DNA from 4 places in the Chryseobacterium sp. Chry.R1 genome. Region 2 is predicted to be linked to each of the others. Evidence: riboswitches for the same ligand, from Rfam matches in the RefSeq annotation. Region 2 holds a riboswitch; each other region holds the start of a gene.
The links. Region 2 has a riboswitch for cobalamin ahead of metE (5-methyltetrahydropteroyltriglutamate--homocysteine S-methyltransferase). Riboswitches for the same ligand answer to the same signal wherever they lie in the genome.
Positions count from the first base shown of each region.

Region 1: it holds a riboswitch for cobalamin, as region 2 does, so the genes downstream of both, prpB (methylisocitrate lyase) here and metE (5-methyltetrahydropteroyltriglutamate--homocysteine S-methyltransferase) in region 2, are expected to answer to the same signal.
Region 3: it holds a riboswitch for cobalamin, as region 2 does, so the genes downstream of both, AAEU33_RS10230 (TonB-dependent receptor) here and metE (5-methyltetrahydropteroyltriglutamate--homocysteine S-methyltransferase) in region 2, are expected to answer to the same signal.
Region 4: it holds a riboswitch for cobalamin, as region 2 does, so the genes downstream of both, AAEU33_RS03080 (TonB-dependent receptor) here and metE (5-methyltetrahydropteroyltriglutamate--homocysteine S-methyltransferase) in region 2, are expected to answer to the same signal.

Region 1 covers NZ_CP151793.1:4,626,559-4,634,753, forward strand. The annotation lists gene AAEU33_RS20560 (DUF4267 domain-containing protein) at 1-130, shown strand, start outside; gene AAEU33_RS20565 (hypothetical protein) at 127-456, shown strand; gene AAEU33_RS20570 (bifunctional 2-methylcitrate dehydratase/aconitate hydratase) at 629-2,080, opposite strand; gene prpC (2-methylcitrate synthase) at 2,126-3,277, opposite strand; gene prpB (methylisocitrate lyase) at 3,264-4,172, opposite strand; cobalamin riboswitch at 4,576-4,768, opposite strand; gene AAEU33_RS20585 (PLP-dependent aminotransferase family protein) at 5,034-6,446, opposite strand; gene AAEU33_RS20590 (hypothetical protein) at 6,588-7,100, shown strand; gene AAEU33_RS20595 (hypothetical protein) at 7,520-7,675, shown strand; gene AAEU33_RS20600 (DEAD/DEAH box helicase) at 7,857-8,195, shown strand, end outside.
Region 2 covers NZ_CP151793.1:2,933,579-2,941,773, reverse strand. The annotation lists gene AAEU33_RS13285 (hypothetical protein) at 1-482, shown strand, start outside; gene AAEU33_RS13280 (hypothetical protein) at 503-979, shown strand; gene AAEU33_RS13275 (VOC family protein) at 1,121-1,501, shown strand; gene AAEU33_RS13270 (Crp/Fnr family transcriptional regulator) at 1,515-2,048, shown strand; gene AAEU33_RS13265 (Lrp/AsnC family transcriptional regulator) at 2,062-2,523, opposite strand; cobalamin riboswitch at 2,678-2,864, shown strand; gene metE (5-methyltetrahydropteroyltriglutamate--homocysteine S-methyltransferase) at 3,123-5,432, shown strand; gene AAEU33_RS13255 (hypothetical protein) at 5,760-5,960, shown strand; gene AAEU33_RS13250 (KTSC domain-containing protein) at 6,443-6,889, shown strand; gene AAEU33_RS13245 (efflux RND transporter permease subunit) at 7,045-8,195, opposite strand, start outside.
Region 3 covers NZ_CP151793.1:2,209,460-2,217,654, forward strand. The annotation lists gene AAEU33_RS10230 (TonB-dependent receptor) at 1-1,581, opposite strand, end outside; cobalamin riboswitch at 1,614-1,790, opposite strand; gene AAEU33_RS10235 (cytidine deaminase) at 1,896-2,378, opposite strand; gene namA (NADPH dehydrogenase NamA) at 2,486-3,538, shown strand; gene AAEU33_RS10245 (DUF2752 domain-containing protein) at 3,568-3,858, shown strand; gene AAEU33_RS10250 (CCC motif membrane protein) at 3,878-4,198, shown strand; gene AAEU33_RS10255 (NAD(P)-dependent alcohol dehydrogenase) at 4,393-5,418, shown strand; gene AAEU33_RS10260 (endonuclease) at 5,494-7,296, opposite strand; gene AAEU33_RS10265 (DUF4136 domain-containing protein) at 7,489-8,016, opposite strand; gene AAEU33_RS10270 (DUF5522 domain-containing protein) at 8,018-8,195, opposite strand, start outside.
Region 4 covers NZ_CP151793.1:632,089-640,283, reverse strand. The annotation lists gene AAEU33_RS03120 (hypothetical protein) at 1-349, shown strand, start outside; gene AAEU33_RS03115 (YHS domain-containing protein) at 465-740, shown strand; gene AAEU33_RS03110 (SCO family protein) at 718-1,410, shown strand; gene AAEU33_RS03105 (superoxide dismutase) at 1,520-2,194, shown strand; gene AAEU33_RS03100 (hypothetical protein) at 2,198-2,566, shown strand; gene AAEU33_RS03095 (MbnP family protein) at 2,781-3,617, shown strand; gene AAEU33_RS03090 (cytochrome c peroxidase) at 3,604-4,656, shown strand; gene AAEU33_RS03085 (transporter) at 4,670-5,623, shown strand; cobalamin riboswitch at 5,724-5,908, shown strand; gene AAEU33_RS03080 (TonB-dependent receptor) at 6,020-8,047, shown strand; gene AAEU33_RS03075 (DUF5074 domain-containing protein) at 8,044-8,195, shown strand, end outside.

The DNA of each region.
Region 1 (8,195 bases), 1.7 Mb from region 2:
AGACTTCTTCGTCGTACTATCATATCCTGGCTCCACAGCCGGTCATTTAGTTTCCCACCTGATCGCCATTATCATTTGTCTGTCGTGTGGATTTTATTATTTACAAAACCATAAACTAATACTATCATGATTTTATTTAATATCGTTCTGGTTTTACATTTCATCGCATTCTTAGTATTTATTATTCAGCTTGCCATATTATTTCCTCAACAGAATAAGGTCCTTCATAAAAAAAACATTCTTATTGGAGTTACCATTTTATTAACAGGAATTCTCCTTGTCGTCCTGAAATACCCTCACATCAATTTATATAAGATCATCCCAAAATCATTTTTGTTTTTAGGAGTTTCAACTTTTTGCGGAATATACAGTGGGAAAAATGTTCCAACGAAAGTGTTCTATCTTTTATTCGGAATGGCTATCCTTGCAGGCTTGATAGGAGTCATCAAAACGTAGGTATTCTTCGATACAATTTCAATTTTATTTTCAATAAAAAGTTATTACATATCAAAGCCTGAACTTCACGATTGTTCAGGCTTTGGAAAAAAAATCAAATATCTGTTTTAAGGTGTTTGGTAAGTTAGTATTTGTTTTATTTTTCTGAAATTATTTATTGAATTTCAGATAATTAAACAATCAAAAGATCCACAAACTCATTAACATTGAGGTTAACCAGCTTATCATACTCCAGAGAATTTTCCAATACAAGTCTTTGCTGCTTTTCCGGGAATATACGGGCGAGATTCACTTTATACTTTTTAATCAGTTCAGGAATTCCTTCATCCCTTCTTCGTTTATGTCCTATAGGATACTCTACTTTTACTTCTTCCAAAACAGTTCCGTCATTTAACTCTACTGTTAATGCATTGGCAATGGAACGTTTTTCAGGATCATGGTAATCAGTGGTAAACTGAACCTCCTCGATACATTCAATTTTATCACGAAGAATATCAATCCTTGGATCTGAAGCAATATTATCTTCATAGTCGGCAGCAGTCAGCCTTCCGAAGATAAGAGGTACCGCTACCATATATTGAATCGCATGATCTCTGTCTGCAGGATTATTCAGGGGACCTTTTTTATCGATAATCCTGATAGCCGCTTCATGCGTACGAATAGTAATTTTTTTAATATCGTCAGCTGTTTTACCAATCCCTTTTAATTGATGGTGCAATGTCATAGCTGCTTCCACGGCTGTTTGTGAATGGAATTCAGCAGGGAAAGAGATCTTAAACAATACATTCTCCATTACATAAGAACCGTATTCACGCTGAAATTTGAATTCATTTCCTTTAAATGAAACATCATAGAATCCCCATGTTTTAGCCGTAAGTACCGAAGGATAACCCATTTCGCCGGTTTTGGCAATTAATGCTAAACGCACAGCTCTGGAAGTGGCATCTCCGGCTGCCCATGACTTACGACTTCCTGTATTAGGAGCGTGACGGTATGTTCTTAAAGATTGTCCGTCCACAAAGGCCAATGAGATCGCATTGATCAGCTCATCACGGGTTAATCCAATTAATTTTCCTACAACGGCCGTAGAAGCCAACTTCACTAATAAAACGTGATCTAAACCTACTCTGTTGAATGAATTTTCAAGAGCAATTACTCCCTGAATTTCATGCGCCATGATCATGGCTTCCAGCACCTGCTTCATTTTCAAAGGAGCTTTTCCTTCTGCAATATGGGTTCTGGACAACCAGTCAGCGGTTGCTAAAATTCCTCCTAAGTTATCAGAAGGATGTCCCCATTCTGCAGCTAGCCACGTATCATTAAAATCCAGCCAACGAATAATAGCTCCAATATTGAAAGCCGCCTGAACCGGATCCAGTTGAAACTGAGTTCCCGGCACTTTTGCACCATTCGGAACAACAGTTCCTTTTACGATAGGCCCCAATAATTTCGTACATGCAGGATAAGTTAAAGCTTCCAATCCACATCCAATAGTATCTAAAAGGCAGTAGTGGGCCGTTTTCCAGGCCAGGTCGTTTTTAATTTCGAAGTTCAATACGTAATCTGCAATATCTGTTAATACCTGATCCGGTTGTGGTCTTTCATTTGAAATGTGTGATGACATCTTTTTGTTTTAAGTTTAATTAGTTTATATTTTAAATTGATTGTATTATCTGCTTGTGATAGGAACAAATTCTTTATTTTCAGGCCCGGTGTAATTGGCACTTGGACGGATAATTTTGCCATCCTGCCTTTGTTCAATGATGTGGGCACTCCATCCCGTGACTCTTGAAATAACAAATAACGGAGTGAACATAAGGGTTGGCACTCCCATCAGATGATACGAAACCGCTGAGAACCAATCCAGGTTAGGGAACATTTTCTTTTCTTCCCACATTATGGTTTCCAGCCTTTCAGCAATATGATAAAGCAACATATCTCCTGCCTCTTCGGAAAGTTCTTTCGCTACTTTTTTTATCACTACGTTTCGCGGATCCGATATGGTGTACACCGGATGTCCAAATCCAATAATTACTTCTTTGTTACCAATACGCCTTCTGATATCCTCTTCCGCTTCATCCGGGGAATTATAACGACTCTGAATTTCGAAAGCCACTTCATTCGCCCCACCATGTTTAGGACCTCTTAAAGCACCGATAGCTCCCGTTATACAGGAATAAAAATCTGAAGAGGTTCCCGCAATAACACGCGCAGTAAAAGTAGAAGCGTTAAATTCATGCTCTGCATAAAGATTAAGAGAGATTTCCATTGCCTTCACCCAGGAATCAGGTGCTTTTTTACCATGTAACAGGTGAAGAAAATGGCCCCCAATAGTATCATCATCAGTTTCTACATCAATCTCTTTTCCGTTATGCGTATAATGATACCAATACAAAAGTCCGGAACTGAATGATGCCAGTAATTTGTCTGCAATATCCCTTGCTCCCGCCACATTATGATCGTCTTTTTCAGGCTGAATACTTCCAATTGCTGAAACCATGGAGCGCATTACATCCATCGGATGGGCAGCTGCAGGAATACTTTTCAGGATATTTCTTACAGAATGTGGTAATCCTCTCAGTGATTTTAATTTGGCTTTATAGTTTTTTAACTGGGCTCCTGTTGGTAGCTGTCCGTAAATAAGAAGATAGGCTACTTCCTCAAATTCTGCTTTTTCTGCGAGGTCCAAAATGTCATAACCTCTGTAATGGAGATCATTTCCACTTTTTCCTACACTGCAAAGGGCAGTATTACCTGCGGCAACCCCTGAAAGCGCTACACTTTTCTTAGGCTTAAATGTTGATTCGTTATTCGTTGACATTCTTGTTCTGTTTAAATAGGTTATCTAATTTTTGTTCGTAATCATGGTATCCAATGCTTTTGTAAAGCTCTTCCCGAGTCTGCATGGTATCAATTACGTGAGCCTGGGTTCCGTCTTTCCGGATATGCTCGTAAACATTCATTGCTGCCTTATTTGCCGCCCGGAAAGCAGAAAGGGGATATAAAATCAAACCGACTCCCGCATCTTTCAGTTCATCAGCAGTATACATTTTAATCATTCCGAATTCTGTAATATTGGCCAGTACAGGAATACCTGTAGCGTCTACAAACTTTTGATAATAGCTTAAATCAGGAACAGCCTCCGCAAAGATGAAATCTGCTCCGGCTTCTTTATAGGCAACAGCCCTTTCCAATGTTTTTTCAAGTCCTTCATTGGCAAAAGCATCTGTACGTGCCCCGATCACAAAATTTTCATCCGTCCGCGCATCAACAGCAGCCTTCAAACGGTCTACCATTTCATCTTTGCTTACCACTTCTTTACCTGGACGGTGTCCACAACGTTTCGCTCCCACCTGGTCTTCAATATGCAAAGCACCTGCTCCGGCTTTAATTAATGATTTTACAGTTCTTGCTACGTTGAATGCCGAAGGACCAAACCCCGTATCTACATCCACCAATAGAGGTAAATCACATACATTGGTTATTCGCTGAATATCGATCAGAACATCCTCAAGGGTCGTAATTCCCAGATCCGGAATTCCCAACGATCCTGCAGCAATTCCTCCTCCGGAAAGATAAATAGCATTGAATCCTGCCTGTTGCGCCAGCAATGCATGATTGGCATTGATAGCCCCGACAATCTGAAGAGGGTTTTCTTTTTGCATCGTCTCCCGGAAACGTAATCCGGCAGACTCTAGACTTACATTTTTACTCATCTTTAATATTATTGTTCGTTTTGATGTATTTTAATTCACATTCTTCCAACAATTTAAAGAAAGATTATTCTTTAAATGATTAAAATAATTAAACGACCTATAAACCTTAATGAATGGTTGAACAGCCCATTACATTTTCATGTAATAACAATCCGGTTAAAGATTGCTGCCATCAGCCTGTAATGCTTATAAATCAATATAAAAGGTGCTGATAAAACTTCACAATACTTTGTAAAAGAGAAAATTATGGAAAGGGACTAATACGAGCAAGCTGTAGAAATGATACAGCCCTGAAAAGCAAAACCTGTAAACCATTTCTTAAAAATGATAATGTACACAAAAAGATATCGGGCACTGTTATCACATCGTATCATACCTGACTATAAGCTTCAGATCGCGAAAGCATCGTCAATTCGAAATAGGCAGGTCTCCTGACTTGTAACAATTTTTATCGTCCTTCCCATTCAAAAAAGAACAGTGGACCCTGATTGATAAAAACCTTTTGAGTGTTACTTACAGTTGCGCGACAGTTCGTGATTCACACACGATTCCCTTTTAATTCACAGCTAAGTGTAACCAATTCCGGTTGATAAAGAAGTATAAATGAACTCCTTGGTGGTAAATATAGGTATTTTATTGAAACACGAAAATAATTATTTACGAACAACAGTTAGGAATTCGTAATTCTTTGAAAATAGGCATTATAAATATATTTTCAATTTTCAAAATCATAATTAAAATGATCTTGATTATGTAAAAATCACTTGCAAAAAAATCCGACAAACACAATTATTGAGAAAAGCATATGCTCTCAATATGAAAATATGATTCTGAATTAACAGATAAAAGCCTGAAAAACACTCACAATATCTGTTTCAAATTCTCACCTATATTTTGCAAAGCCAACAGGCTATGGGATGTGATACGTTCTGCAAAAATAATCCTGAAATGGCACCTGAACTGATCGGTAATGCTAAAAATTTCTCCTGGAGTAAATAATATTCTTTGCTGTTCGCAATAAGCGTAAAATTTCTCCATATCTACTCCTTCAGGCAAACTTCCCCAAATGCTGTATCCACCCTGAGGATCTTCAAAATAAGACCCATCCGGAAAATGGCTTTTTAATACCTCTAGCACATCTTTAGCCTGCTTATATAGTTGTTTACGAAATGAACGCAAATGTTTATCATAACTATGGTCTTCAAGCAGTTTAATGACCAGTTCCTGATATAGCGGAGCAACAGATCTTCCTAAGGCAAACCTGGTTCTCTCTGCTTCCGCATGGAATTTTCCCGAATGCATCCATCCCAGGCGAATACCAGGAGCCAATGTTTTGGAAAAAGAAGAAAAAGTTATTACCCAACCACCGGTATCAAAACTCCCGATCCCCGAAGGTCTCTCATTGCCAAAATATAGGTCTCCGTAAATATCATTTTCGATAATCGGAAACTCATATTCTTCCGCAATGGAAAGCAGTTCTTTTTTTACAATATCAGACATCAGAATTCCGGTAGGATTGTGAAAATTAGGTGTAACTACAAGAGATCTGATATTATGATCCGCGCATATCTTTTTTAAATATCCCGTATCAAAACCATCTCTATCCCGGACAGGAATTTCTATGGCTTTAAGTTTCAGATTGGCAATTACTTCCAAAACAGAAAAAACGCACGGACTTTCAACAGCAATGAGATCACCGGCATTTGTCACAGATGCCAGGGCAATGTAAAGTGCCTGCAATGCTCCATCTGTAATGATTAATTTTTCAGGATGTAATATGTATCCATATTGAGAAGCACGTTTAGCGATAAGATCTCTTAGTTCTAATGACCCGTTAGCAGGATAGTAGCGAAGAAGTGAAGTCCCTTTTTCGCGGATCACTTCCTGCATTTTTTTTAAAATGAGCTTTTGCGGAATCAAAAGATCCGTAGGTGCTGCCGAATTAAATGAGGTATATTCGGAGGGCTTATTTCTTGATGAAATCAGAGCAACGTTTTTATTGAAAACTTCATTTTTTGAGACTGGGTAAAGTGGTAAGATTTCACTGTTTATTTGTGGAATATCAGCTGCTACAAAATAACCGGAACGGGGAATATTTTTCACCCATCCTTTCATCACCAGATGATCATAACCACTTTGAACCGAACTTGTACTCAGATGATAATTTTCTTTAATCTCTCTCACAGACGGTAGACGGGTGCCGGGCTTAAACATTCCAGTCTTTATTTTATCTTCAATAGCAGTGGTAAAAATCTCATATCTGTACGTCTTCATGGCGTTTCATCTTTTTCATAGCAAATGTACAAATGTGTTTGCACAAATGATTAAAAACCAACTGTACTGATTCAATTGTACTCAACTGTACTCATACAACAGTTTAATAATCCATTAGCTTTGGGTAAAAAAAGAATCATAATGGAAATTATATCCAAATTTACCGTAGGATCAGACCAGGGAATCGATCATCTTTTTGCTGTCATGAGACCTTATATCAGAAATACCTATTCTGGAAAAGTTTCATCGGAAAAAATTGAAGAATACCTTGCCGAAAATGTAGAATACAGGAAAATGATCAATATCCTGAATGACTTATCCACCCAGCTCATTATGGTATTTGCAGATCATGAACCCGTCGGTTATTGCCTTTTTAAAAGCGGATCATTATATCCGGAAGCAACCGAAGGGGAGAGAATGACGGAAATAATTGATTTTTCTATCCTTCCTGAATATGATCAGCCTGAAATAAGACAATCATTATGGAACAAAAGCAGATCAGCTATTACTTTTACAGATCGTATCTGGATCAGCATAACTGAAGATGATCCCATGCTCTCATTCTTCAATTCGGTTGGATTTGAATTTATAAAAACGACCACCCTGAAAGCATTTTCACTCCCCGCAAAAATATACGAACTGAAGCTGAAGTAAATAAGACTATTCCTTTCTCATATTTACATTGTTATTTTTTGGAACAGATGTGGACAATATTTTAATTTTCTTAGCTTAGAGGAGGAAAAGCAACCTCAACAAACAGATCCTGTTAGCAAATATAATGTTGCTGACAGGATCATGTAATACATTAATTAAAAAAACAACCCATTACAAAAGATTTTGACCCTATATTTACAAACAGAAGCCCGATTCTTTATGGCTAAAAGCTGTTTTTAAACAATTTTTTGAAAATCAATTAATTAAAACATCGATTATCCCTTATTTTTTCGTATCTTTGCACTTAATAAATAACCAGGCCTCTGCCTTTGCTATCTGTTACAGTTTAGAATACTTATTTTTTTCTTTCAGTTTTTGCTTTTTCAGCTGCCAAAAATTAACCCTTATTTATTTCTTGAATGAATATATATACAGGCAACTTAAAAAAACAAAGAATAGAAAAACAATTTGAAGATCCTTTTACTCCTTTAGGAGATTTACTCTCAGTAGAAATTACAAAAGAAGACCATTACGCAGGCTCCAGGGTTTACGGGCGTATAGAGGTGCTCATTTAATGTGAGGCATGCCACGCTATTGCAAACTCAGCAACGATCTTTATTTATTCAGATTATTGGTGAACAAAGCAAATGAAACAACGGGAAAAATTATTTTTTTCCCGATACACCAACAATAAAATAAATATTCAATTCCTGATAAAGAATTGGTCAAAGGTCGAAGATTCGGCAAACCTTATCAATGAATTTCAAAAATTTAAATTTAATTAATCCCATTATCCGCGCCGCTACAGAGACAGGATATTCTAAACCGACAGAAATACAGGCGGATGTTATTCCGCAGATTTTGATGGGTAGAGATATTTTGGGGTTTGGACCTAAGGAACCTGGAAAAACAGCAGCATTTACCATGCCTGTTATTCAGCTGTTGAAGAAAAGCGCACCGGAACATAAAGAAATACGGACACTGGTATTAACGCCGACACAAGAAATAGCGGTGGAGATTGAAGAAGATTTCAGAATTTACAGTAAATATCTTCCTTTATCCCAGTTGACCATTCATGATGGAACATCACAAGGA
Region 2 (8,195 bases):
AGCAGTTCAAAAATGATTATAAAAAGAAGACTTATAACAAATTTGAAGGAAAGATCGTTGTAAAAGATAATCAGATACAATTTGATGATAAAACCATTTTCTATGATAAATCGGATAAACTAACAAGTTTAATTTTACGGGAAGGACTTATCTATCCGCAACTCCTGACCGATTATCAAATGGAAAAATTCATAGAGGAAAGTACCGACAAAACCCAGAAAAGATTTCTGCGTCTTCAGAAAAATCCCCGTGCCGGTTTCGATGTCAATAATGTAAAATTAAGCAATACCACAGAACTAACGTTCCTCGAATCCAGCCCAAAGGCCAAAAGATTCAGAGTGACCTGCAAGGATAGTAAACTGGGCAATTTAATTCAATATCTTTTTGAACTGACGAATAAAAATGCAGATAAAGAAACTTCTATGGAAGAGTTTGTTAAAAATTCAACTTTGACCTACCTGCAGCAGCAGAGATTAGATTAAACATCAATTAATACTAATCAATGAAACAAGGTTTCCTTTTAATTATAATTTCATTTTTACTAAGTTGTAGTGATAAACCTAATTCAAAAGAAAGCAAAAATAGTAATGTAATGAGTGAGGCTGAATTAATTAAGAATGTTAAATTGGCAATAAACCCCAAATTTCAGGATTGGGTTCTTTTTAAAAATGGCACATATATTATTTTTGATAATGCTGACACTATAAAAAGCGTAAAAGATGAAGCAATAAATCAAATGAAAGAATTTGGGCCTGTATTTACAGGTGGGCCGGCAGGAGATTTTGGGACTATCCACCTAAATAAAACTGAGGGTTGGATCGTTTCAGGTCACGGATATGGAATGTATACTTATGTAAGCCCTTCTGAAATTGAGAATAAAAACCCAAATGATATTGAAATAGGTATTTTTGGTCGGAATAAAAGGGATTTAGACGGAAAAAAGCCTGAGATAATCTATATAAATGGTACTAGAAAATAGCACTGGATGATATATAAATATCAACATCCCAAATAATATTTTCACTGCTTTTCTTACCATTTTTTCCGTCTATAATTGTGCATTATAACCGATGATCAGAGAAATCTTACCTTCTGATCTTTTTACATTAAAAACAAAACCATGGAAATTCAAAACATTGATCATATCGTTCTAACGGTAGCTGATATCGAAAAAACCATCTCTTTTTATACAGACATCCTGGGATTTGAAGCGGTCTCATTCGGAGATAACCGGAAAGCGCTTGCTTTTGGAAACCAAAAAATCAGCCTGCATCAGAAAGGCAATGAATTTGAGCCAAAGGCACTACATGCTACTCCCGGTTCTGCAGATCTGTGCTTTATTGCCACAACAGATGTACATGATATTTTAAAAGAACTTAAAGAAAAAAACATCGAAATCATCGAGGGTATTGTTATCAGAACCGGGGCAACAGGCAAAATAAGGTCCGTCTACTTCCGGGATCCTGATCAGAACCTGATTGAAGTGAGTAATTATATTTAAAATCTTCGTGAGCATGTCCCCAGATAAAAACGCCTTGGCTAAAATCCTTAGTAATTTTGAACAGGAAGAATTACCCAACAAAACCTTGCTAACGGAAGAAGGTAAGATGGCACGTAAATTTTACTATCTCAAAAAAGGAGTTGCCAGAGGTTGGCTTAATAATGACGGTAAGGAAATTACATTTCAGTTTTTGTTTGAAGGAAACTTTATTTCGTCGTGGGAAAGTTTGTTTTATAATTCTCCAAGTATTTATAATATCGAAACGATAGAACCCTGTACTGTATACAGCACTTCTATTGAGGATTTCAGACAAATAATTGAAAATAATCCGGACAGCAAGGAACTTTATTACAGCTATCTACAGGAACGCTTACTTAAATATCAGAAGCTCTTTATTTCCCGTATAAAAGATTCTGCAGAGGAAAGATATAATGAGCTTATAAAGCAATCCCCCGAGATTTTCCGCCGGGTTCCTCAGTATTATATTGCATCTTATCTTGGTATCACGTCTGTATCATTAAGCAGGATCAGAGGAAAAAAAATCTAATAAGAGATGTACTCTATATAGTAACTCCATGGTTATTCTTCACTTCTGCCATTACAAAAGTACTGTGTGTGCTACCTATCGAGTCGACGGAACCTAATTTATTAAATACAAAATCCTGGTAGTGTTTCATATCGCGTACCTGAACTTTGAGAAGGAAATCAAAATCGCCCGAAATATTATAGCATTCCGCAACTTCGTCTATCAGTGTAATTTCCTGTACAAAATCATTTCCCACAGACCTGTCGTGGATCTTTAATTTAACCTGACAGAAAACTGTAAAACCACGATTCAGTTTCTCAGCTTCTAAGACAGCTGCATAATGTTTGATATAACCCTCCTGCTCCAACCTTTTAACACGCTCAAAAACAGGAGATGGAGAAAGGTTAATTTCCTTTGCCAATTCTTTAACGGTCAATTTTGCATTTTTTTGAAGGATTCTTAACAATTGAAGGTCTTTATCGTCTAGTCTTTCCACAGGATAATATTCTTTTTTCGATTTATATTTTCAAATTTACAGAATAAATAACTCACAAATTCAATTCAAACAAAACAATATCCTTAATTTTTGCATTTACGCCAATTAAACATCTTAAATTAATACCTTTACACCCTATTTTGTTCTTTAACATACTTCATCAAACGGAAAAGGTTTTACTTAAGGTAGATTAATAGGGAATCGTGTGAAAATCACGAGCTGTCGCGCAACTGTAAGTAACACAACAGAGGTTTTTGTCCCCGAATATCCACTGCCACAAGCGGGAAGGATGACAAAAACTGTTACAAGTCAGGAGACCTGCCTGTTCCGAATTGACAATGCTTTCGCGGTCTGAAGCTTTTGGTCATACAGATGATACTTTTGAACGTATTGAATTGGGTTTTAAACTCAGAATTTATTTGAGTTTAAACGTAATGTTTTTTATGAAAATTAATTTCAGGCTACTCAACAAACTATCCCTCACTGGAAAAATTACGTCTATATTGTATCTTCTCTATTGCTAAAAACTATTTCCCGATTGCGTCATGAAGCATTATAAGAACTTTTAAAACCAAAATTTAATTAAAAGTTTAAAGAAAATGCAAACACACATCCTTGGCTATCCGCGAATCGGTAGCAACAGAGAACTTAAAAAAGCCTGCGAACTATATTGGGCAGGTAAAACATCGTTACAGGAACTTTTAGAGGCAGGAAAAAAGATCAGAAAGCAAAACTGGGAACTACAACAAGAAGCAGGAATTGATCTGATTCCATCCAATGACTTTTCTTTTTATGATCAGGTATTGGACATGACATTATCTGTTGGAGCTATTCCTTCCCGTTATCAGGATATTACATCAAATGAGCTAGATCTTTACTTTGCTATGGCCAGAGGTTATCAGAAAGAAGGACACGATATTACAGCCATGGAAATGACAAAATGGTTTGATACCAATTATCATTATATCGTTCCAGAATTCCAAAAAGATCAGCAATTCAAATTATTCTCCCATAAAATCGTCAATGAGTTTATTGAAGCGAAGGAAGCAGGAATTCATACAAAGCCTGTTATCCTTGGATTGGTAACCTATTTATTATTAGGAAAAGAAAAAGAAGAAGGTTTTGATAAATTGGATTTAGCACAAAATCTTCTTCCGGTTTACGTCGAGATCTTAAAAGAGCTTGAAAAAAACGGAGCAGAATGGATCCAGCTGGATGAGCCGTTTTTAGCACTAGACCTTGATCAGAAAGCAAAAGAAGTTTACCAGAACATTTATGCTGAAATTGCCAAACAGTTTCCGAACCTTAAATTCATTGTGACCACCTATTTTGATGGGTTAAAAGATAACCTTTCATTGGCCACTACTCTACCTGTTGATGCACTACACATTGATCTGGTAAGAGCCCCGGAACAATTGGATGAGGTCATCAATGCAATTCCTGAAACATTAATCCTCTCATTAGGAGTCGTAGACGGAAGAAATATCTGGAAAAACGATTTCAATCAGTCTCTGGTTTTCATCAAAAAAGCTATTGCTGCATTAGGTTCTGAAAGAGTTTTCATTGCACCGTCATGTTCATTACTTCATTCTCCTTTCGATCTTGACCTGGAGAAAAATGAAAATATACTATCTCCGGAGATCAAACAATGGATGGCTTTCGCCAGGCAAAAAGTTTATGAAATTGTTACCTTAAAAAAATTAGCTTCAGAAAACCCGGATTACAATACTTTACAGGAATTAGCTGAAAATAAAAAAGCTATTGAAAACCGAAAAGTTTCAACACTGATTCACAATCAGGATGTGAAAAACCGTATTGCCGTAACTACAGAAAGTGACGCACAGAGAAACAGTCCTTTTAATGTGAGAAAAGAAGCACAGCAGAAGGCATTGGAGCTTCCTTTATTTCCGACAACAACAATTGGGTCCTTTCCTCAAACCAAAGAAGTAAGAAGCTGGAGAGCTCAATTCAAGAAAGGAGACCTGACTGCCCAGAAATATGATCAGCTGCTTAAAGAAGAAACACAGAGAACCATCCAATGGCAAGAGGAAATCGGAATTGATGTATTGGTACATGGAGAATTTGAACGCAACGATATGGTCGAGTATTTTGGGGAACAGCTCGCAGGATTTGCATTTACTCAAAACGGATGGGTTCAAAGCTACGGAAGCCGCTGTGTAAAACCACCGGTTATTTATGGAGATGTTCACAGGCCTCAGCCAATGACGGTTTACTGGTCGCAATATGCCCAGTCATTAACCCAAAAATGGGTAAAAGGAATGTTGACCGGCCCTGTAACCATTCTTCAATGGTCATTTGTACGTGATGATCAGCCTCGTTCGACCACCTGTAAGCAGATTGCTTTGGCAATCCGTGATGAAGTAAACGATCTTGAAAAAGCAGGAATCAGAATTATCCAGATCGATGAACCAGCTATCAGAGAAGGTCTTCCTTTGCGTAAGGCAGAATGGCAAAATTACCTTCAATGGGCTGTAGAAGCTTTCAGAATCTCCGCAAGCGGTGTCGAGGATGCTACACAGATCCACACTCATATGTGTTATTCCGAGTTTAATGACATTATCCACAATATCGCCGATATGGATGCCGATGTCATCACGATAGAATGCTCAAGAAGCCAAATGGAGTTATTAAATGCTTTCGCAGACTTTAAATATCCAAACGAGATCGGCCCCGGAGTATATGACATTCACTCTCCAAGAGTTCCATCAAAAGAGGAAATGGTCACATTGCTGAAAAAAGCACAAGCCGTAATCCCGGCAGAACAGCTTTGGGTAAATCCGGATTGCGGATTGAAAACCCGTCATTGGGAGGAAACAGAAAAAGCATTGATCGCTATGGTAGCAGCTTCGAAAGAAGTGGCTGCAGCTTATTCGACTGAGAAAGTATAATAGAACTGATTATTATTTTTTTTATATTGTAAGGCAGAGGCGTAAGCTTCTGCTTTTTTTGTTTAATAAAATAAATCAATGACTACAGAAGAATTCGTAGGAAATTTTTATCACGAAAAACAAAATATCATATATTTATGTTTTGTTATATTTAAAACTTAGGAGCTATATTTTCATGGGAACTTGGTAAATGCAGAAGTTAATATTTTACCGTAGGAATATTTTCAAAGAAAATTAAAAACAGCAGGGATTTAAGATTTGAAGAATCTCAGTTAATTGGAACTGTTAGAATTATTAAAATTGTAAATTCCAAACTACAGAAGTAATATGAAAATTCTATTTATTTTAATTACAATTTCAGGATCATTACTAGGTCAGTCAAAAGAACTAAAACATAAAAACTACAGCCATTTGGATACTATTGATGTTTATTCAAAAGATTATCCCACCAAACTTGTCGAGGGATCTGGATTAATAAAAAATAAAAAAAACAGAAATGTAGGTGCAATAGGATTCTCCATCAAATAACTAAAGATAGTAATGGTAAAATTATTCGAATTTTAAAATCTGAATCCAATCATTATATAAAAGATCATAAAAATCCACAAAAAAGTATAATTCGCGAAATCACAATTTATTATGATGATTCTCAACCTGACCTAGCAAAATATACAAGTGAGACTTTAATAAATAATTCATTAGTAAAAACAGAAACTAAACTTTTTGATTTAAAACAAAATAATAATGATCTTCCCGGGTTTAAAAATGTCAAAGATTTATTAGATATGATAAAAAATGAAGATTATTAATTCTTTTCCTTATCTTCTTATTATAACAAACAGCTTCAAATAAATTAATAATGAATAAGTTATGATTTTCTGGAATTAATTACCTAATTTTGCACCCCAAAAAAAGGATTATACTATGGAATCTAAAATAGCATTGTACTCATTCATACTTATGGATATAACAATTACATAGAATCCTTAAAATCAATAAAATATATAAATATGAAAAGAGTTGGTGAACATAGAAAGCTTCTTGGGGTAGATAAAACAGTAACATTACAGGAGTTAAAAACCATTTACAGGAATACGATGAAAGATTCTCATCCTGATAAATTCATCAATGATGAAGCCGGGAAACTGGAAGCTGAAGAAAAAAGCAAATCTGTGATTGAAGCCTACCACTTTTTGGTGAGCATTAACCCGGAAACACAGGAAAAGTATAAAGAGGAATATGTAGAAACAACTACAAAATCTAATATTCACGATTTCTATTTTGAGAAACAGGTTCTGAAGATCCAGCATTTAAACGGAATGATGTATGAATACCTGGGAGTACCAAGAAACACCTTTATTAAAATGGTAAATGCTGATTCACCAAGCCGTTTTGCAAGAAGACACATTTACGGAAACTTCATCTACAGAAAGTCAGGTGAAGCCATGGCAGATTAATTTTTTGCATAAAATAAAAGCGAAGGCTTTCAGTTTATTCTGGAAGCCTTTTTTATTGTGGAGAATAGAGTTTAAAATTTTGTTGGCAGCACAGGGAACAATCAAAAAAGCGTATCAAAAATGATACGCTTTTTCGGTTAATTAAGGTTGTTATTTTAATCTAAATGTTTAGGAGTAAATCCGTCATCACTTAGTTCTCTGTGCTCGTAATCAGCCTTCATTTCAGCCTCATAGTCTGTTTTCTCATGCTGACCCATTCTTCTTAGAATTGAATCAAACAGAGAGTATACTACTGGTACGATGATCAAGGTAAGGAATAGAGACGATGTTAAACCACCGATAACTACCCAAGCCAGACCTTTATTAAATTCGGCTCCTGCTCCACTCGCCAATGCAATTGGCAACATCCCGAAGATCATCGCGATGGTTGTCATAAGAATAGGACGAAGACGAGCATGGTTAGCCTGAATCAAGGCATCGTGTGTATTTGATCCTGCAGCTTTTCTAGCATTGGTAAAGTCAACAATCAGGATCGCATTCTTCGCCACAAGACCAATCAACATGATCATCCCTAACATCGTAAAGATGTTCAATGAATTTGCTGTTAAAGCAAGGATAACCATAACTCCGATCATCGCAAGCGGAATCGAGAACAATACCACAAACGGATAAACAAAACTGTCATATAAGGAAACCATTACCAGGTAAACCAATACGATAGCTGCCAATAAGGCAATACCTAAAGTACCGAAACCTTCCTGCTGGTTTTCCATATCACCACTCCAGATGTAATCCACTCCGATAGGTTTTTTATCGCTCTTCATGAACTGGTCTGCCCATTCATTCGCAACATCCCCCACCGGTCTACCTACCGCCTTTGCTCTTACTTTTACGGAAGGAGATTTATCTCTACGCTCAAGTAAGCTTGGTCCTGAACCCATTTTCACTTCTGCAAACTGACTCAAACGAACCTTTTCTCCTCTAGGATTTGTGAACATCAGGTTCTTAACATCATCAATAGACTGTCTGTTCGCATCACCGAAACGGATATTGATATCATATTCATATTCTCCGGCTCTGTATTTCCCATCTGTGTTTCCGTTGAATGCTGTCTGCATTGTTTGTCCTACACTCTGAAGATTCAAGCCTAAAGAAGCCATTTTATCTCTGTCAATATTTACCTGAACTTCAGGGTTACCGGTATCTGTTGATAGTTCTGCATCTACTGCTCCGGGAACTTTTTTCAATAGTTCCAGAATTCTTGTTGCCTCTTTTACTGCTGTAGCATTATCAGGAGCTGTTACAA
Region 3 (8,195 bases), 720 kb from region 2:
AACCTTATGGAGAGGGACATACATCATTTGCTTTTTAGTTTCCTGATTGATGGATTTTGCAAGTGTATATCCTATATTAAATCTAAAATGGTGTTCTTTAAGCTGTTTATCAAAAGTAATCTGTGATTCTAAACCATAAGATTTCACTTTATTGATATTAACTGGTGACCAATATCCGTAAGCTGTCGGCAACCACACTATATTATCCGATATATAAAGATAATACGGACTTAATGCAAGTTTAAAATTACCCCATTTAAACTCATGGTCCATATCCATCTGGTAAGACCTTTCCGGTTTTAGGTTTGGATTTCCTCCGGGATTCCAATACAGATCATTGAATGTTGGAAATCTGAAATTTCTGGATACATTTACTCCAAGATTATACCATTGTACCGGACTCCATTTTCCTGAGAATGAGTAAAGCAATGGTGAGCTTATATTCTCCACAAAATCCTTTTTAACACCAGCTTCAAAACGCAGATCTTTCGTCGGAAAATATCGTATTAATCCCGCTAAAGAGCCTACATTTCTACTTACATTACCAATTCCTTCAGTTTTTACACCTTGGAGATCAGGCTGATACCCTTCACCTTTGTTTACCTGGAATTCGGTGATGATGTTGACATTAAGTTCAGGTACGATGAAATAATTAAAATCATTTTTAAAGATATAATTTTTCCCTGTTGAACCACTGGTCTTCGGGGCATTATAATTGCCAAAATATTGGAAATTTTCTTCTGTGTAAGCAGCTTTTAAGCTATTTGAAAATTTATTTTTAGTAATATCCCAGGAAAGTAAGCTTCTGGTGCTTTGTGTCTCGTATTTTGTACGGTTGCCATTCTCTACAAAAATCGGATAATTCTGTGTCGAATCAAAAAACTGACTTTGCCATGAGATCGTCTGATGTCTCGCAATTTTATAGGAGATTCCAACATTAAACGTACTGTTAAAGTATTTGCCGTTTCTATTAATATAGTTTTTTTCTTCGACTTTATAATCATTCTGACTGATCGAATGATTTCCTGAGACTTTAAAACTCAGCTTTTCATTGCTGTAGGAGGCCGTTCCGAAATTATTAAAAGTACCAAATGATCCACCCTCAGAATACAGGGAGGCTTTAAAACCTTTATTGAAATCCAGATTATTATTGAGATGTATACTTCCGCCGATTGCACCACTTCCGTATATTACACTTCCGCCACCGGCTTTCACTCCGATCTCATCATATCCGAAAAGAGGAATATTATTAATGTCTCCCTGACCAAGAAATATCGAATTGATATTGATTCCATTCCAAACAAAGGCTGTCTGTGGAGCAGAGGTTCCTCTGAACGAAGGCGAAGAAACTGCACCTCGTCCGTTTTCCTTGATATAAATACTGGATTGGAAGCGTAAAAGTTCTGAAAGATTCGTGGAATTCTTTTCAGCATCCTGAGGAGTAATGGGAGTAACCTTATGAAAAAGTTTTACCTTGTTCATCTGATTGTCAAAAATATAAACGGTATCGATTGCTTTCTCTTGTCCCAGACAAAGAAAATAAGCAGATGACGATAAAAGCAGTACTAAGGTTTTTTTCATACTATTTTACTTTTCCACCGAAAGCAATATATTTTTGATATTATCATTTTGGCAGGTCTCCTGACTTTCGCATTTCTATACCTTCCCGTTTTCACAGTGGTTTATTATAGAAATTTTAATTGCGATCTACAGTTGCGGGGACAGTCTGGGATTTTCACCCAATTCCCTATTATTTCAATAGCTTGAAAACCAAAATTTTTGCAAAGATAAGTTTTTAAAAAGAAATCTCAGTCGTATCTGTTAATTTGTAATCAAAACAATGGTCTGCAGAAAAAATAACGTTTCCCAGAACCTCAGAATTGAGAGTTTCACGATTACAAGAACGTCGAGTCAAAGTAAAATGGCAATAGATCTTTAATCGAATTTACCTTAACGATTTCATCATTCATACTGGAAAAATAAAGATCAATATTTTCTTTTTGTTTTGTTTCGTATTCAATAAGACTTTGTCTGCAGGCGCCACACGGGGGAATCGGTGGTGTTTTTTCAGAAGATTCTTTAGGGCCTCCTACGATAAAAATCTTTTTGATCTTTTCCTCAGGGAAATTTGCACCTATCCAGAATAGAGCTGTTCTTTCAGCACAAAGTCCGGATGGAAAAGCTGCATTTTCCTGATTGTTACCGGAAAATACTTCTCCGTTTTCAAGTAATACGGAGCACCCGACCAAAAATTGGGAATAAGGGGCATAAGCATTTTCGCGGGCTTGTTTTGCTCTTTCGAAAAGTTTTTTTTCTATATCGTTCAGTTCAGAGCTATTTTTAAAATATTCGTAGCCGATCTGTATATCTTTTTTCATATATTTATTGGAGCCTAAAAAGGGGAGGTAAAATTAGTTCTTTTTAATCACGTGGGCAACCCGGGATTATTTCCTCTTCATTAGTAAAATTCAAAAATTAATAGACAATGTTATATACTCCGATACAATTCAGAAATATTAAACTCTCTAACCGATGGGTTATGTCACCTATGTGTATGTATTCAAGTGAAAACGGAATGGCTAATGACTTTCATTTCGTACATTACGGAAGCAGATCACAAGGTGGTACCGGACTGATAATGATTGAAGCAACGGGTGTTGAACCCCGGGGAAGGATCACTAATAAATGTATGGGAATATGGAATGACGAACAGGCTGAAAAACTTCAGCAGATTGTCAACTTTGTCCACTCCAATTCTGAGAGTAAAATCGGAATCCAGCTGGCACATGCCGGAAGAAAAGGCTCTACCTGGAATAATATTCAAATTCCAGTGGAAGAGGGGTGGGAAACTCTGGCACCTAGCCCGATTCCTTATCATCCTACAGAAAGAATTCCACACGCTCTGACGCTGGAAGAAATCAAAACTCAGGTTCAGAATTTTAAAGAAGCTGCAAGAAGAGCTGTGAAAGCAGGATTTGATATTATAGAGATCCACGGAGCGCATGGATATTTAGTTCATCAGTTTTTATCTCCGCTTTCGAATATACGAACAGATGAATATGGAGGCAGCTTCGAAAACAGAATACGATTTTTAATAGAAATAGTAGATGCGGTAAACGATGAACTGAATGATAATACTGCATTGTTTGTGAGAATCTCAGGAACAGAATATGCTGAAAATGGATGGGATATCGAAAGCAGTGTAGAGCTTGCAAAAATACTGAAGCAGCATAAGGTGGATTTAGTGGACGTTTCAAGTGGTGGGAATATTCATGGAGCAAAGATTGCTGTCTTTGAAGGTTATCAGGTCCCCTTATCATCACAGGTAAAAAATAAAGCTGAAGTGAAGACGGGAGCAGTAGGTTTGATCACAAAAATAGAGCAGGCTGAGGATATTTTACAGAAGGGTGATGCCGATCTTATTTTTGTAGCCAGGGAAATTCTTAGAAATCCATATATTGCAGTTCAGGGATCCTTTGAAATGAATGAAAACTGTTTTTTCCCACATCAATATCTAAGAGCTAAAATTTCTTCTTAATTTTAGAAACCAAAATAAAAGTTCAGGAAATGAAGATTGAAGATTTTATGCTACCTTGTCCAAGTAAAAAATTCTTAGGAATTGAATGTTTTGGTTGTGGTACCCAAAGGGCAATTGTTTTAGTCTTTGAAGGAAAATTTTCAGAGGCTTTTCATATGTTTCCTGCGGTCTACACCTTACTTCTTTTTTTGTTTATGGTAGGAGTGAACTTTATTGATAAAAAAAGAAGCTATGGTAATATACTGGTTTTTTTAGCCATTATTAATTCAATTATCATGGTGGTTTCTTATTTTTATAAACATCCTTTAACATTACATTAAATTATTAAAATAACTAACTATGAATCAAAAATTACCAAACGCGACAACCGTACTAGTACTAGGAATCGTCGCTATCCTCGGAAGCTGTTGTTGTAACGGGATTGTAGGTGTAATCTGTGGATTAATCGGAATGAATCTGTACAATAAAGATAATGCGCTGTATCTTCAGAATCCGGGAGTATATTCAGACTATGATAACCTTAAAACAGGAAGAATATTATGCATCATTGGTCTGATTATAGGAGTTCTGAGTCTTGCCTATATGATCTTTGTCCTTTCTACTGTCGGTTGGGACGGATATATGGAGCAGATTAATCAGCTTAAAAATATGGGAAAATAACTTTAATGATATGATCGAACTGAATGACCGCAATTTTGCGGTCATTTTTTGTTGGTAGGTTGTTTGTAATTTTCTTTAATATGATATGTAAATAGGGAATTTTATCGGAAACATGATTTATTTAATGGTATTTATTCATGTAAACCAGTATGTTATTAGTAAATTGAAGTATATAAATTTCAAATATTAATTATATGAAAGCAGTACGTTTTTTCGGACATAAAGATGTCCGTGTTGTAGATGATATGGAAATCCCAAAACCATCAGGAGAAGAAGTATTATTAAAGATTGGAGGTGCCGGTGTTTGTCATTCGGATTTGCATATTATAGATGAAGGTACAGTTTCAGGTTCTGTTTTTACTTTGGGACATGAGAATGCGGGATGGATTGAAGAAATCGGTTCAGATGTCAAAGGATATAAAAAAGGGGATGCTGTCTTAGTCTATGGACCTTGGGGCTGCGGGCATTGTAAACCCTGTCAGCAATCAAAAGAGAACTATTGTGACCATCAGTCAGAAATGGCGTATGGTGGAGGATTAGGACTGAATGGCGGGATGGCAGAATATATGCTTGTTCCATCGTCCCGTTTATTGGTTCCTATTTATGATCTCGATCCCGTTATAGCTGCACCACTTACCGATGCTGCTTTAACCCCGTATTCAGCCATCAAAAGGTCACTGGATAAGTTGATGGCAGATGAGTATGTGGTGGTGATCGGTGTTGGGGGATTAGGGCATGTTGCACTTCAGATTTTACGGGAGATCAGCGGAGCTGAAATTATTGCATGTGATGTCACAGAAGATAAGCTGGCCTTTGCCAGAGAGCTTGGAGCTTCTTACACCATTAATTCCAAAGATGCTGATGCTGCAGAACAGATCAAAAAGATTACCGGAATAAAAAAGGCTAAAGTAGTATTGGATTTTGTTGGAGCAACTTCGACCATTGAGTTGGGAACTAAGGTTGTAAGCCTTGACGGAGACCTTACCATTGTAGGATTGGGAGGAGGACATTATCAATACAATATGTCCGGATTGCCATTTGGGGTAAGTATGACTAATCCTTACTGGGGCTCCCGGGTGGAACTGATGGAGGTTGTAGGACTTGCCAGACAAAAGAAAATCCATATTGAAATTGAAAAATATAAGCTCGATCAGGCTAATGAGGTTTATGACCGGCTAAGAGAAGGGAAAATCAAAGGCAGAGCGGTCTTGATTCCCTGATATTTAAACTACCAATAAAAAGCCTTCTCTTAATAAAGAGAAGGCTTTTTTTATTTTAAATAAAATCCTGAAAGCTTATTTAACGATAAACTTAAGACTGGAATTATCCAGTTTTAAGATATAGATACCTTGCTCAAGATTTTTAATTTTAATTGAATTCCTGCTGTTTTTGAAGGGGCTGTTAATTGTTTGCATTACTTTTCCTTGCAAATTATAGATCTCAGCTTTTTTAATATTCTGAGTTTCTCCTTTTATGAAGATCTCCTGATTTGAAATGGGATTAGGATAAACCTGTAAATCTTTTGACTCAGGCTGAACATCAGAAGAGATACTCTTGCTTTGCTTTCCTGTTCCGGAATAGCAAGTCCAGCTTAGGTTGTCAAGAGCTACACGATTGCTTGATGAATTATTATCCAATGTCACTACTACATTCCCGGAAACATTAATATTATTGATTGTTGTGGTTGCAGTTGTTGCACTGTAAGGAATTGTTCCCACCTGTACTCCGTTTACCAAAACATTAAAGGTTCCTGCGCTTCCGCTGAATTTTAATTGAGTAGTTACCGTTAATGATCCGATACCATTAGCTGAGCTGCTCGATTTTAAAGAACCATCACGAACAGTAATCGCCTTATTGGAAATCGTCTGATCGGTTCTTGCATCTGTTGCAGTCCAGGTAATTCCACCATTGGTCCATGTTCTTGTAGAATAGCTTGATGAACTTCCCGTAGGAATGGTTTCAAAATTTTCATTGACACAATCTGTACCTGGATTCGTTGTTCCTCCGGATTCTGTAGTTGCAGAAACTGTTGAGCTGTCGGAAGATGTATTTCCAGCCGCATCCTTAGCTACTACATAAAAAGTATAAGTTGTGGATGAACTCAATCCTGAAATTGTTGCAGAAGTTGAAGCTACATTGGTTTTTAAGCTTCCGTTCATATAAACGTCGTAAGAGGAAACGCCAACATTATCCGTTGAGGCAGTCCATGAAAGAGATACACTACTTGATGTTTTACCTGAAACACTAAGGCCCGTAACTGTTGTAGGTGCCTGAGTATCGTTTGATGGTTGTTGAGATCCCCAGATCTGATCTACATAAGCAGGATTGTCAATAAAAGGATTTCTATTGCCCTGATAAGTATAAGAAGCATTATTTCTTAAGATTTCTGCCTGAGAAACAGGATCCTGATTATGCCATGCTAAAAGAACATTAAGCTCCCAGGTTTGTAACCCCGGAAAAGCTGTGTTTCCTAGCATATTACCTGAAGAGAAAGAAGAAAGCTTACTTTGATAACGCGTTACAAAATAAAAGATCATTCTGGCCACATCTCCTTTGAATTCATCAATTGGCTCGAAAACTGTTCCCGAATACCCTGAGGATACGGAGTTTCCTAATTTTGATCCATTTTTGGATGTAAATGTTGCTGTTCCTACTTTTCCGAAAGGATAATTGGATCTCATTCCGTTTACTTTACCATCGGTAGCTCTGATGAAGTTGATATCTGAAACCATCGGTGATGCTTCATTAAACAAGCTTTGTGGTACAATATGTTCACGGTTATAGCAATTTCCTTCTACTGAATAAGTTCCGCATTGATTCGTCACCGGAGTATAGTTGTACGGATCCGCGCCATTGGGCTTCTCGGAATAAATATCCATGATAGATCCGTCGTTTTCATAAGTTTTATCAATATCGGTAGTTTTATATCCGGTCCAAAGTCCTCCATAACCTTTGTCCTGGTGACCATTGGTAATAATGGAGCTGAGTTCTGTTTTCAAAGCAGCTCCTGTTAATCCATTGGCAGAAGAATAGTATCCTGCAGGAGCCTGGGCTTTAGCAATACCTGCTAAAGCAAGAAATAAGATAATTTTTTTCATATTTAATAAAATTTAGGGTGTAAGATTACTACATTTTTATGAAATGAAAAATTACATTTCTGTTAATTTTGGCCGTTTATATTATGTATGGTATATATTTGATAAGATAACTACCGTGATGAACTACAAATTAATAAAAAAAGCCAATGCAAAATCATGCATTGGCTCAGTATAATTGATTTAAAATAATCTTTATTTTCTTTGTGGAGGATAGTTCTTCATAATTTCCGCCATAATTTCAGGGATCTGTCTTTGTTTAGCTCTTGGTGAGTCTACAGATATTCCGCTTCCTATACCTTGCCAAACCAGCTTATTGCTTTTCGTATCTACCAGGTCTACAATTAATGCTCCTTCATTATAGTTACTGGTCCATGTTCTGTTCATTCCGATACCCCATCCAAAAGGTCCTCCCCATCCCCACATTCCGTATGGTGAATAACTGTTGATATCCGTTACTTTTTTATGATTAGCTTTTACATTAACAATAAGATCCGGATTTTCTCCAGAAGAAAGACCTTTGCTTTGCAGCTGTTTTGATAATTCATTCAAAACCCTGTCTTTATCAATATCATTAAGTTTCAAATCATCAATTCTTATTTTGTATGTTTTATAAGAAGTGAAATTAGCAGTTTCGGCATAGTCAGAACGAACCTGAAAAGGGCTGCAGGAGGTTAAACCTAAAGTAGCCGCAGCTAACAAAATAAAAATATATTTTTTCATTTTATTTATTTTTTTTATCGTTTTTAATGAATGTATCAGTCTTTTTATCGTATCCGTAAGGACAATGTCTACAGCCACTCTTACAACAATATCCTCGCTTCAGATGAAACTTTTCTGTAAAGACTTTATATCCCTGTTCGTTATAGTAGAAGTCTTCATGTTCTTTGATGTCAAAATGA
Region 4 (8,195 bases), 2.3 Mb from region 2:
CATATCCATATTCATTATTTTTACCATAGCAATACGTCCTGTATTGCCATTAGTGAACTATGCGGTTAACTATGATTATATTGTAAAAAATCTCTGTGAAAATAGAGATAAACCGCAATCTACATGTAAGGGTAAATGTTATGTAGAAAAAGAACTCGCTAAAACAGAAAAGCAATCTGGGCCACAAACGATAAAAATTTCTGTTATTGATGTATTTCTTTCCAATGATATTCTTTCATTTGCTGATGCCAAAGGATTTGAAATCTTGCAAAAAGTTGCTAATCCAGGCTATATCAAATCGCATTCTTCAGATTATTTTTCCAGGATATTCCATCCTCCTTTAGGATAATTTATAATAACTAATTTACTAGTCGAATGCCTAATCTTTATTAGCTATTTATTATGTGATTAGTTTTAATCACATCTCTGAATTAATCCATTATTATAAATTTCATTTCAATCCAATGAAACATATATTCATTTTAACAGCTTTGCTGCTGTCGGTATCATTTATTTCCTGTGCCCAGGAAACACCTAAAGTAAAGCATAGTAAAAGTATGATGACTCCAAAGGAGAACCTTAAGGTAAAAGTAGTCAACGCTGAAGATCCTGTATGTCATATGAAAACGGCAGATTATTTAAAATTTACAGCAACATATAAGAACAAGGTGTACGGTTTTTGCAGTGCTTCCTGTAAGGACGAATTCAACAAAAATCCTGAAAAATATGTCCAAAAATAAAAAAACAACTCAAAGCTCAAAAAGCAGGATCGTTATTCCCATTGCAATTATTGCAGTTATTTTCCTGGGAGTAGGTTTTGGTATGAGCTATTTTAAAAAAAACCTTTATACTGTAATGAAGGTTCCTGATTTTGAACTTACCGATCAGAATAATAAAAAGATTACCAATAGAGATATGCTGGGCAAAGTATATCTGGTGGAATTCTTCTTTAGTAAATGTCCCACCATCTGTCCTGTAATGAACAGCAATATGAAAGTGATCGAAGAGGAGATTAACAATCCTGAGTTTGGGATTATTTCCATAAGCATAGATCCGTTGAACGATACTCCGGAAACGTTGAAACAACATGCCAATAGAATCGGAGCAAAATCTCCCAACTGGCATTTTTTAACCGGAGACCGGACTTACATTGGAAACCTTGCGGATCAGTTCAATATCTATGTTGGGGATAAAGAAGATGAGGGGGAGAGTCTTAATCACAGCGGGATGATTGCGCTTGTTGATCAGGAAGGAAATATCCGTTGCAGATATAATAAAGACAATATGCCTATCCTTTACTATTCAGGATTAAACTATAAGGATCCTGAAGGAAAAGAAACACAGCTTACCGGCAAATATCATCCGGACAGGGAAAGGCTGATTGAAGATATTAAGAAGTTATTAAATTAAAAGTTGGATGTCAGGAAGTGTATTGATTATAAATAAAGGTCTTTGACCCTTGTCTTCTATCATCAAACTTACTCTTTAAAAAAATGTTAAACCATAAATACAAAACATTATGAAGATTATGAAAATAGCTGCCTTAGGTGCAGTTTTGGCAGCGCAATTTGCTTTTGCGCAATTCAAGCAAACTCCTTTATCATACGCTTACAATGCGTTGGAAGGTTCAATAGATGCGCAAACGATGGAAATCCATTATACAAAGCATGCTGCGGGGTATGTAAGTAATTTGAATAAGGCAATTGCTGGAACACCTCAGGAAAAAGAGACTTTATTCCAGATCCTTTCTAAAGTTTCAACTCTTAGTCCAACGATCAGAAACAACGCCGGAGGACATTTTAACCACGAACTTTTCTGGACCATGTTAACGCCTGAGAAAAATACCCAGCCTTCTGCGAAATTACTAAAAGCAATTACAGAAACTTTTGGAAGTCTTGATGCCTTTAAAGAGAAAATGAGCAAGGCAGGAGCTGATCGTTTTGGTTCCGGCTGGGCATGGCTTTCTGTGGATAAGAACGGAAAGTTGTTTGTTTCTTCAACTCCTAATCAGGATAACCCTTTAATGGATGTTGTAGAAGAAAAAGGAACTCCAATTCTTGGAATTGATGTTTGGGAGCATGCTTATTATTTAAAATATCAGAATAAGAGAGCTGACTATCTTACCGCGATCTGGAATGTATTAAACTGGAAAGAGGTAAGTAAGAGATATGAAAATGCACTGAGCAAAAAATAGATCATGAATTATATTTGCAGCATATTCCTTACCCTCTATATGGTGGTCAGACCTCTGATCCCCATCATGGAATATGCTGTAAATTATGATTATATTGTTGAGGTCCTTTGTGTTAACAAAAACAAACCAGAGCTGAATTGTAATGGTAAATGTTATTTGAGTAAAGAACTCGCTAAAACCAATGATACAGAAACAGCCCCTTTGAGTAAGGGAAAAAATTCCGGACAAAAAATTCTTGATATTTACATCCTTCCGGAAATAACAGAAATAAAAAACACAGATCTAACATACGATCACAATTTTACTTTTATTTATCAAAAGAATTACTCTTTTCTTTTCCTGAAACATATTTTCAGGCCGCCGGTTTTTTAAAGTTGTTTATACATCTTATCACCAATTGTTAAAGTTCACATACTGCGAAAATTACAGATTTTCCACACTCATGTGTTCTTCATAATTGTTTCATGATTCACTTTATAATTCTAAAGTGCTAAAACTTTTATGCCTATTGGGATTGAGAAAATGAATGTTTTCAACATTCGATGCTTATTTCTATTCAAACAAATACAATTTAAAAAAATCAACAATGAAAATTTATAAATTTTTATCTCTATTGTTTATTGGCCTTATATTACTTAGTGCTTCATCATGTCAAAGTAATGACGATAGGGATAATTCACAGGATACTACACCGGGAAACCTACAGATAAAGTTTGAAAACGGATTCAATAACCTTGGCGGTATTGTTTTGAATCAGACAACCCAAACTTCTTCAAGCGGACAAAAACACCAGTTTTCTACTTTAAAATATATTATAAGTAATATCAGCCTGATTGATGAATCCGGAAAAGAATTTAAATACAATGAAAATAATCCTGATAAAGGAGCCTTTATCATAGACCAGGCAGATGCCGTAGCAGGAATCGTTTATGTAAACCTTACCGGAATTCCTAAAAACAATTATAAAAAAGTGAAGTTCGGTCTGGGAATCAGCCAGAATGCTTATCTCTTGGGAATGGACGGGCAGGCAGAGTTTTGGAATAAAGCTAAAACAAAAGGAATGTCCTGGTCCTGGGCTGCGGGCTATGTTTTTGTAAAACTGGAAGGAAAATACGGAAGTACTGCGGCAGAGAAGGAGTTTATGAATCATACGGGAAATATGGGAAATGTAGCGGCTAATAATACTCCTGATTTATACCGGGAAATTACTTTAGACCTCCCAACAACGGCTAGAGTGACCGGAAAAATAAGACCGTCGATTCATATTCTGGCCGATCTTAATCAGTATCTGAGTGGTGACACAAAACTTACCCTGAATACATCTAACGATATGATGATGGGGTCGAGTCCGCATTTGGTAAGTGTAACCAACAACCTTACTAAAATGTTTACCGTAAACCACGTTCATAATGATGAAGATTAAAAATATTCTGAAGGCAGGATTGATTATTGTTACATTTTTTAATATCATATCGTGCTCAGATGAGGTTATTGAGCCATTGGAAAAGGATGAGGCTTATAACTTACAGTTTCCAGCTTATTTTCCTGAAATGACGTTTGATAAAACTGGGAATCCGGTCACCAAAAATGCAGTAGAGCTGGGAAGGAAATTATTCTACGAAGGAAGGCTTTCCCGAAATAATACCATTTCGTGCGGATTCTGCCATATACAGGAAAATGCTTTTACGCACCATGGGCATAATGTGAGCCATGGCGTGGATGACAGGATCGGAATACGCAATGCCCCTCCTATCCAGAATATGGCATTCTTAAAACGATATATGTGGGACGGGGTAATTCATAACCTTAATGAGCAACCCATTATTCCTATTACCGACGCAAACGAAATGGATAGTTCAATGCCTGAAGTGATTGCTAAATTAAATGCCGACAGTAAGTATAGAAATCTTTTCAAAGCCGCTTATGGTGATGAATATATTACAGGGGAAAGGGTTTTGAAGGCTTTGTCACAGTTCATGGTAACGATGATTTCTGCTAATTCTAAGTATGACCAGTATAAGAAGGGAAAAGCAACTTTTACTACAACGGAAATGAAGGGAATGGCACTATTCCAGCAGAAATGTTCCTCATGCCATAGCGGAGAATTGTTTACGGATGAAAGTTTCCGCAATACAGGAATGTATTACAATAGTCAGTTTAAGGATGCCGGGCGTTACAGGGTAACATTAGATCAGGTAGATTGGATGAAATTCCGGGTACCCAGCTTAAGAAATGTGGAATATACAGCACCTTATATGCATGACGGGAGATTCTATACCCTGGATGCTGTTCTTAATTTTTACTCAGATAATGTAGAGGACAATCCTAACCTTGATCCGCTGCTTAAACAAAACGGACATATCGGACTCACAATGAACAGTGCGGAGAAGCAGTCCATTATTGCTTTCCTGAAAACTCTATCTGATAAAGACTTTGTTACCAACCCAAAATTCTCAGAATAAATTTGAATCAAACATGAAAAACATTTTTTTAATAGTATTGGGTTTATTTTTATGCCAAATAGCCTATGCAGAACCCATAAGAGACAGTTTGTATATTCCTGAAAATAGCTTTAACCCCAGCAAATTTTTTGATGATGATTGTGATGCTTGTGGCTGTGCTGCAGGAAATGGATCATCAGGATTTGAGTCTTTGCTTAATCCTCAATTTATAGGAATAAAATATTTTGCACAGCATTATAAAGCCAAAGAAAACCTTTTTGTGAATGATCTCACCCAGGATCAGTACTTCAATACCGTCCAGTTATGGGGAAAAGTTCCCATTACGAAAAAGCTGAGTGTTTACGGGAGTTTCCCTTTTCAGTTTCATGAAAAAAAAACAATGCAGGGAGACATCAGAATTAATGGAATAGGGGATCTGAATGTAATGGGTATTTATCAGCTGATCAATTCTAAAGATGCATCTCACCAATTAAATGGAGGATTAGGAATAAAAGTTCCGTTAGGAAGATTTGATGAAAAAGGAATTACGGGAGTGAATCCGAGTTTCCAATTGGGAACAGGAAGCTGGGATTACCAGATGGTTGTGAACTATAAATACCAAAAGAACAAAGTTGCGGTAATTGTTAATACGGATTATGCTGTTAAAGGTGAAAATAAGAAGTATTATCAGTTTGGAAACCAATGGAACTATGCAGCTACCGGATTTTATCAGCTTCATGCGGACAAAAAAATGATCTTTTCCGGGAAAGCCGGATTACAGGGAGAAGTATATGATAGGAATAAGCAATTTGATGAAGCCTTACCGGATACTGCCGGAAGTGCTTTATATGGAAAATTAGGCTTTGAACTTTCTTATAGTAAATGGAGCCTGGGTAGTGAACTGATGCTTCCTGCCTATTCAAACCTAGCGGGTGGAAACATTGAAGCTAAATCCAGATTCAGTGTGTTTATTAATTTTGGGATATAAAAATCAAATGAACATTCCGTTACTCATGTAATGGAATGTTTGTTTTTATTCTGTTGAAAATCATTTTATTAAGTATAATATTGTTTCTAAGAAGAATTTTCTATCTTTGCCGGAATCTGGTGAGCTGTAAAAGGCTTTTAAAAGGGAATCCGGTGTAAATCCGGAACAGACCCGCTGCTGTAAACTCTAAACCAAAATTTTTGATGTATATATCCACTGTTTTTAATGGGAAGGATTTCAAAAATGGAGTAAGTCAGAAGACCTGCCAGAAGATTAAAGTTTGATGCTTTCGTGGAATAAAGCTAAGGACAACAATGCTTCTGTGCAGTTATGGCTGTACAATGTTATTGCTGCTTTCTTATATCCATTAGTGTCAAGATTATTCTCAATGAGCTAATGGAACCGAAATTTACTTTTACAACTAAAAAAATAATTATCACAATCCTTGTGCTAATTAACCAGCTTTATTTTTCTCAGTCAAGAGATAGTATAAAGGAAAAAGGGATCCTTCCGGTTACCATTTATAAAAAAGATTTTAAAGAAATTCTTCCCGCTCAAACTCTTTCAGGAGAACAGCTGGAAAGGTTGAACAGCCAGTCCGTAGCCGATGCATTACGCTATTTTTCGGGAGTACAGATCAAGGATTACGGTGGAATTGGCGGATTGAAAACGGTTAATATCCGAAGCATGGGTAGCCAGCATGTCGGTGTTTTCTATGATGGGATTCAATTGGGAAATGCACAAAACGGGGTTATCGATCTGGGAAAGTTTTCGCTGGATGATATCGGAGAAATTTCATTATACAACGGACAGAAAAGTGAAATCTTTCAGCCTGCAAAAGATTTTGGATCTTCCGGCTCAATTTATCTCCAACCCAAGACTCCTTATTTCTCCGGAAATAAAAAAACAAATCTTGTACTTAGAATAAAAAACAGCTCAATCGATCTTTTCAACCCGTCATTTCGATTGGAGCAAAAGCTTTCAGATAAAATTTCCGCAAGTTTCAGCTCCGAATTTATACAGAGTGACGGACAATATAAATACAAATACCAGAAAAAACACCCCGATGGTACTATAGCCAATGATACAATTGCAACAAGATATGATTCTTATATTACTGCCAAAAGATTTGAGACCAGCCTGCAGGGAAATCTGAATAATGGAGACTGGAATGTCCGGGGCTACGGATATATTTCAGATCGTGGGATTCCCTCAGCAATTGTGAATAATGGTTTTGATCCGAAAGGACAAAAATTACTTGATAGAAATTATTTTGTTCAGGCTCACCTAAGGAAAAAAATATTTCCAAAATTTGAGACTCAGCTCAAAGCTAAATTTGCCTACGACTATACCCGGTATATGGATACGGTAAATGTAGCTGAAACAGCTTTAAAAACAGATAATACATATATCCAGAGAGAATTATATTTATCATCTTCCAATATCTACTCAATTACACCAAACTGGGATGTTAGTGCTAATGTTGATTTCCAGTATAATAATCTGGATTCCGATCTTAAGCTTTTCTCATTTCCCACACGTTATACCTCATTGGTTGCTTTTGCAACCACTTACCAATGGAACCGGTTTAAGTTTCTTGGAAGTGTTTTAGGCACTTTTATTCGGGAGAATGTTGAACGTAATTCCAAGTCGCCTGATAAGAGTGAATGGACACCCTCTGCATTTTTGAGTTACCAGCCACTGGCCTTTAAGAATTTAACAGTGAGAGCATTTTATAAAAGGATTTTTAGAATGCCGACTTTCAATGACCTGTACTATACTATGATCGGGAATGTTTTTCTTAAACCTGAACTTACCAATCAATATGACATAGGTTTTACTTATCAGAAGACTTACGACCATCAGGTTCTGAAAAGTATTTACTTCAAGGCAGACGGGTATTATAACAAAGTGGAAAATAAGATCATTGCAGTACCCACAACCAATCTTTTCAGATGGATGATGACGAATCTTGGAGATGTTCAGATCATAGGATCAGATGTGAATATACAGGCTGAGCTGGACCTTGGGAAAGTAATATTGAAGCCATTGTTGAGCTATACCTACCAAAGTGCACGCGATTTTACTGAAAAAGGAGAGTCATATTATGGAGATCAGATTCCTTATGTGCCATGGCATTCAGGAACTTTTACTTTGATGGCTGATTATAAGGAGTGGAGCTTTAATTATAGCTTTATGTATACGGGGAAACGTTATGATGCACAACAAAACAATATTGAATATAATCTCATCAGACCCTGGTATACGCACGATTTATCGATTCAGAAAAAGTTTAACTGGTATTCTCACCAGTTCAAGGTAAGCTTTGAGGTCAATAATACTTTGAATCAGCACTATGATGTAGTAAGGAACTATCCAATGCCGGGAAGAAATTTTAAACTTATTGTAAGCTATACATTATGAAAAAAATAAGCTATTACGTGTTCTTATTCATTGCGTTTTCATTACTGTCATGCAGAACAGATGAATACACTCCGAAAGAAGAAGTTGAGACGGGTCTTACACAACCGGAAAATACTGCAATCAAAGGTTTTTATGTTTTGAATGAAGG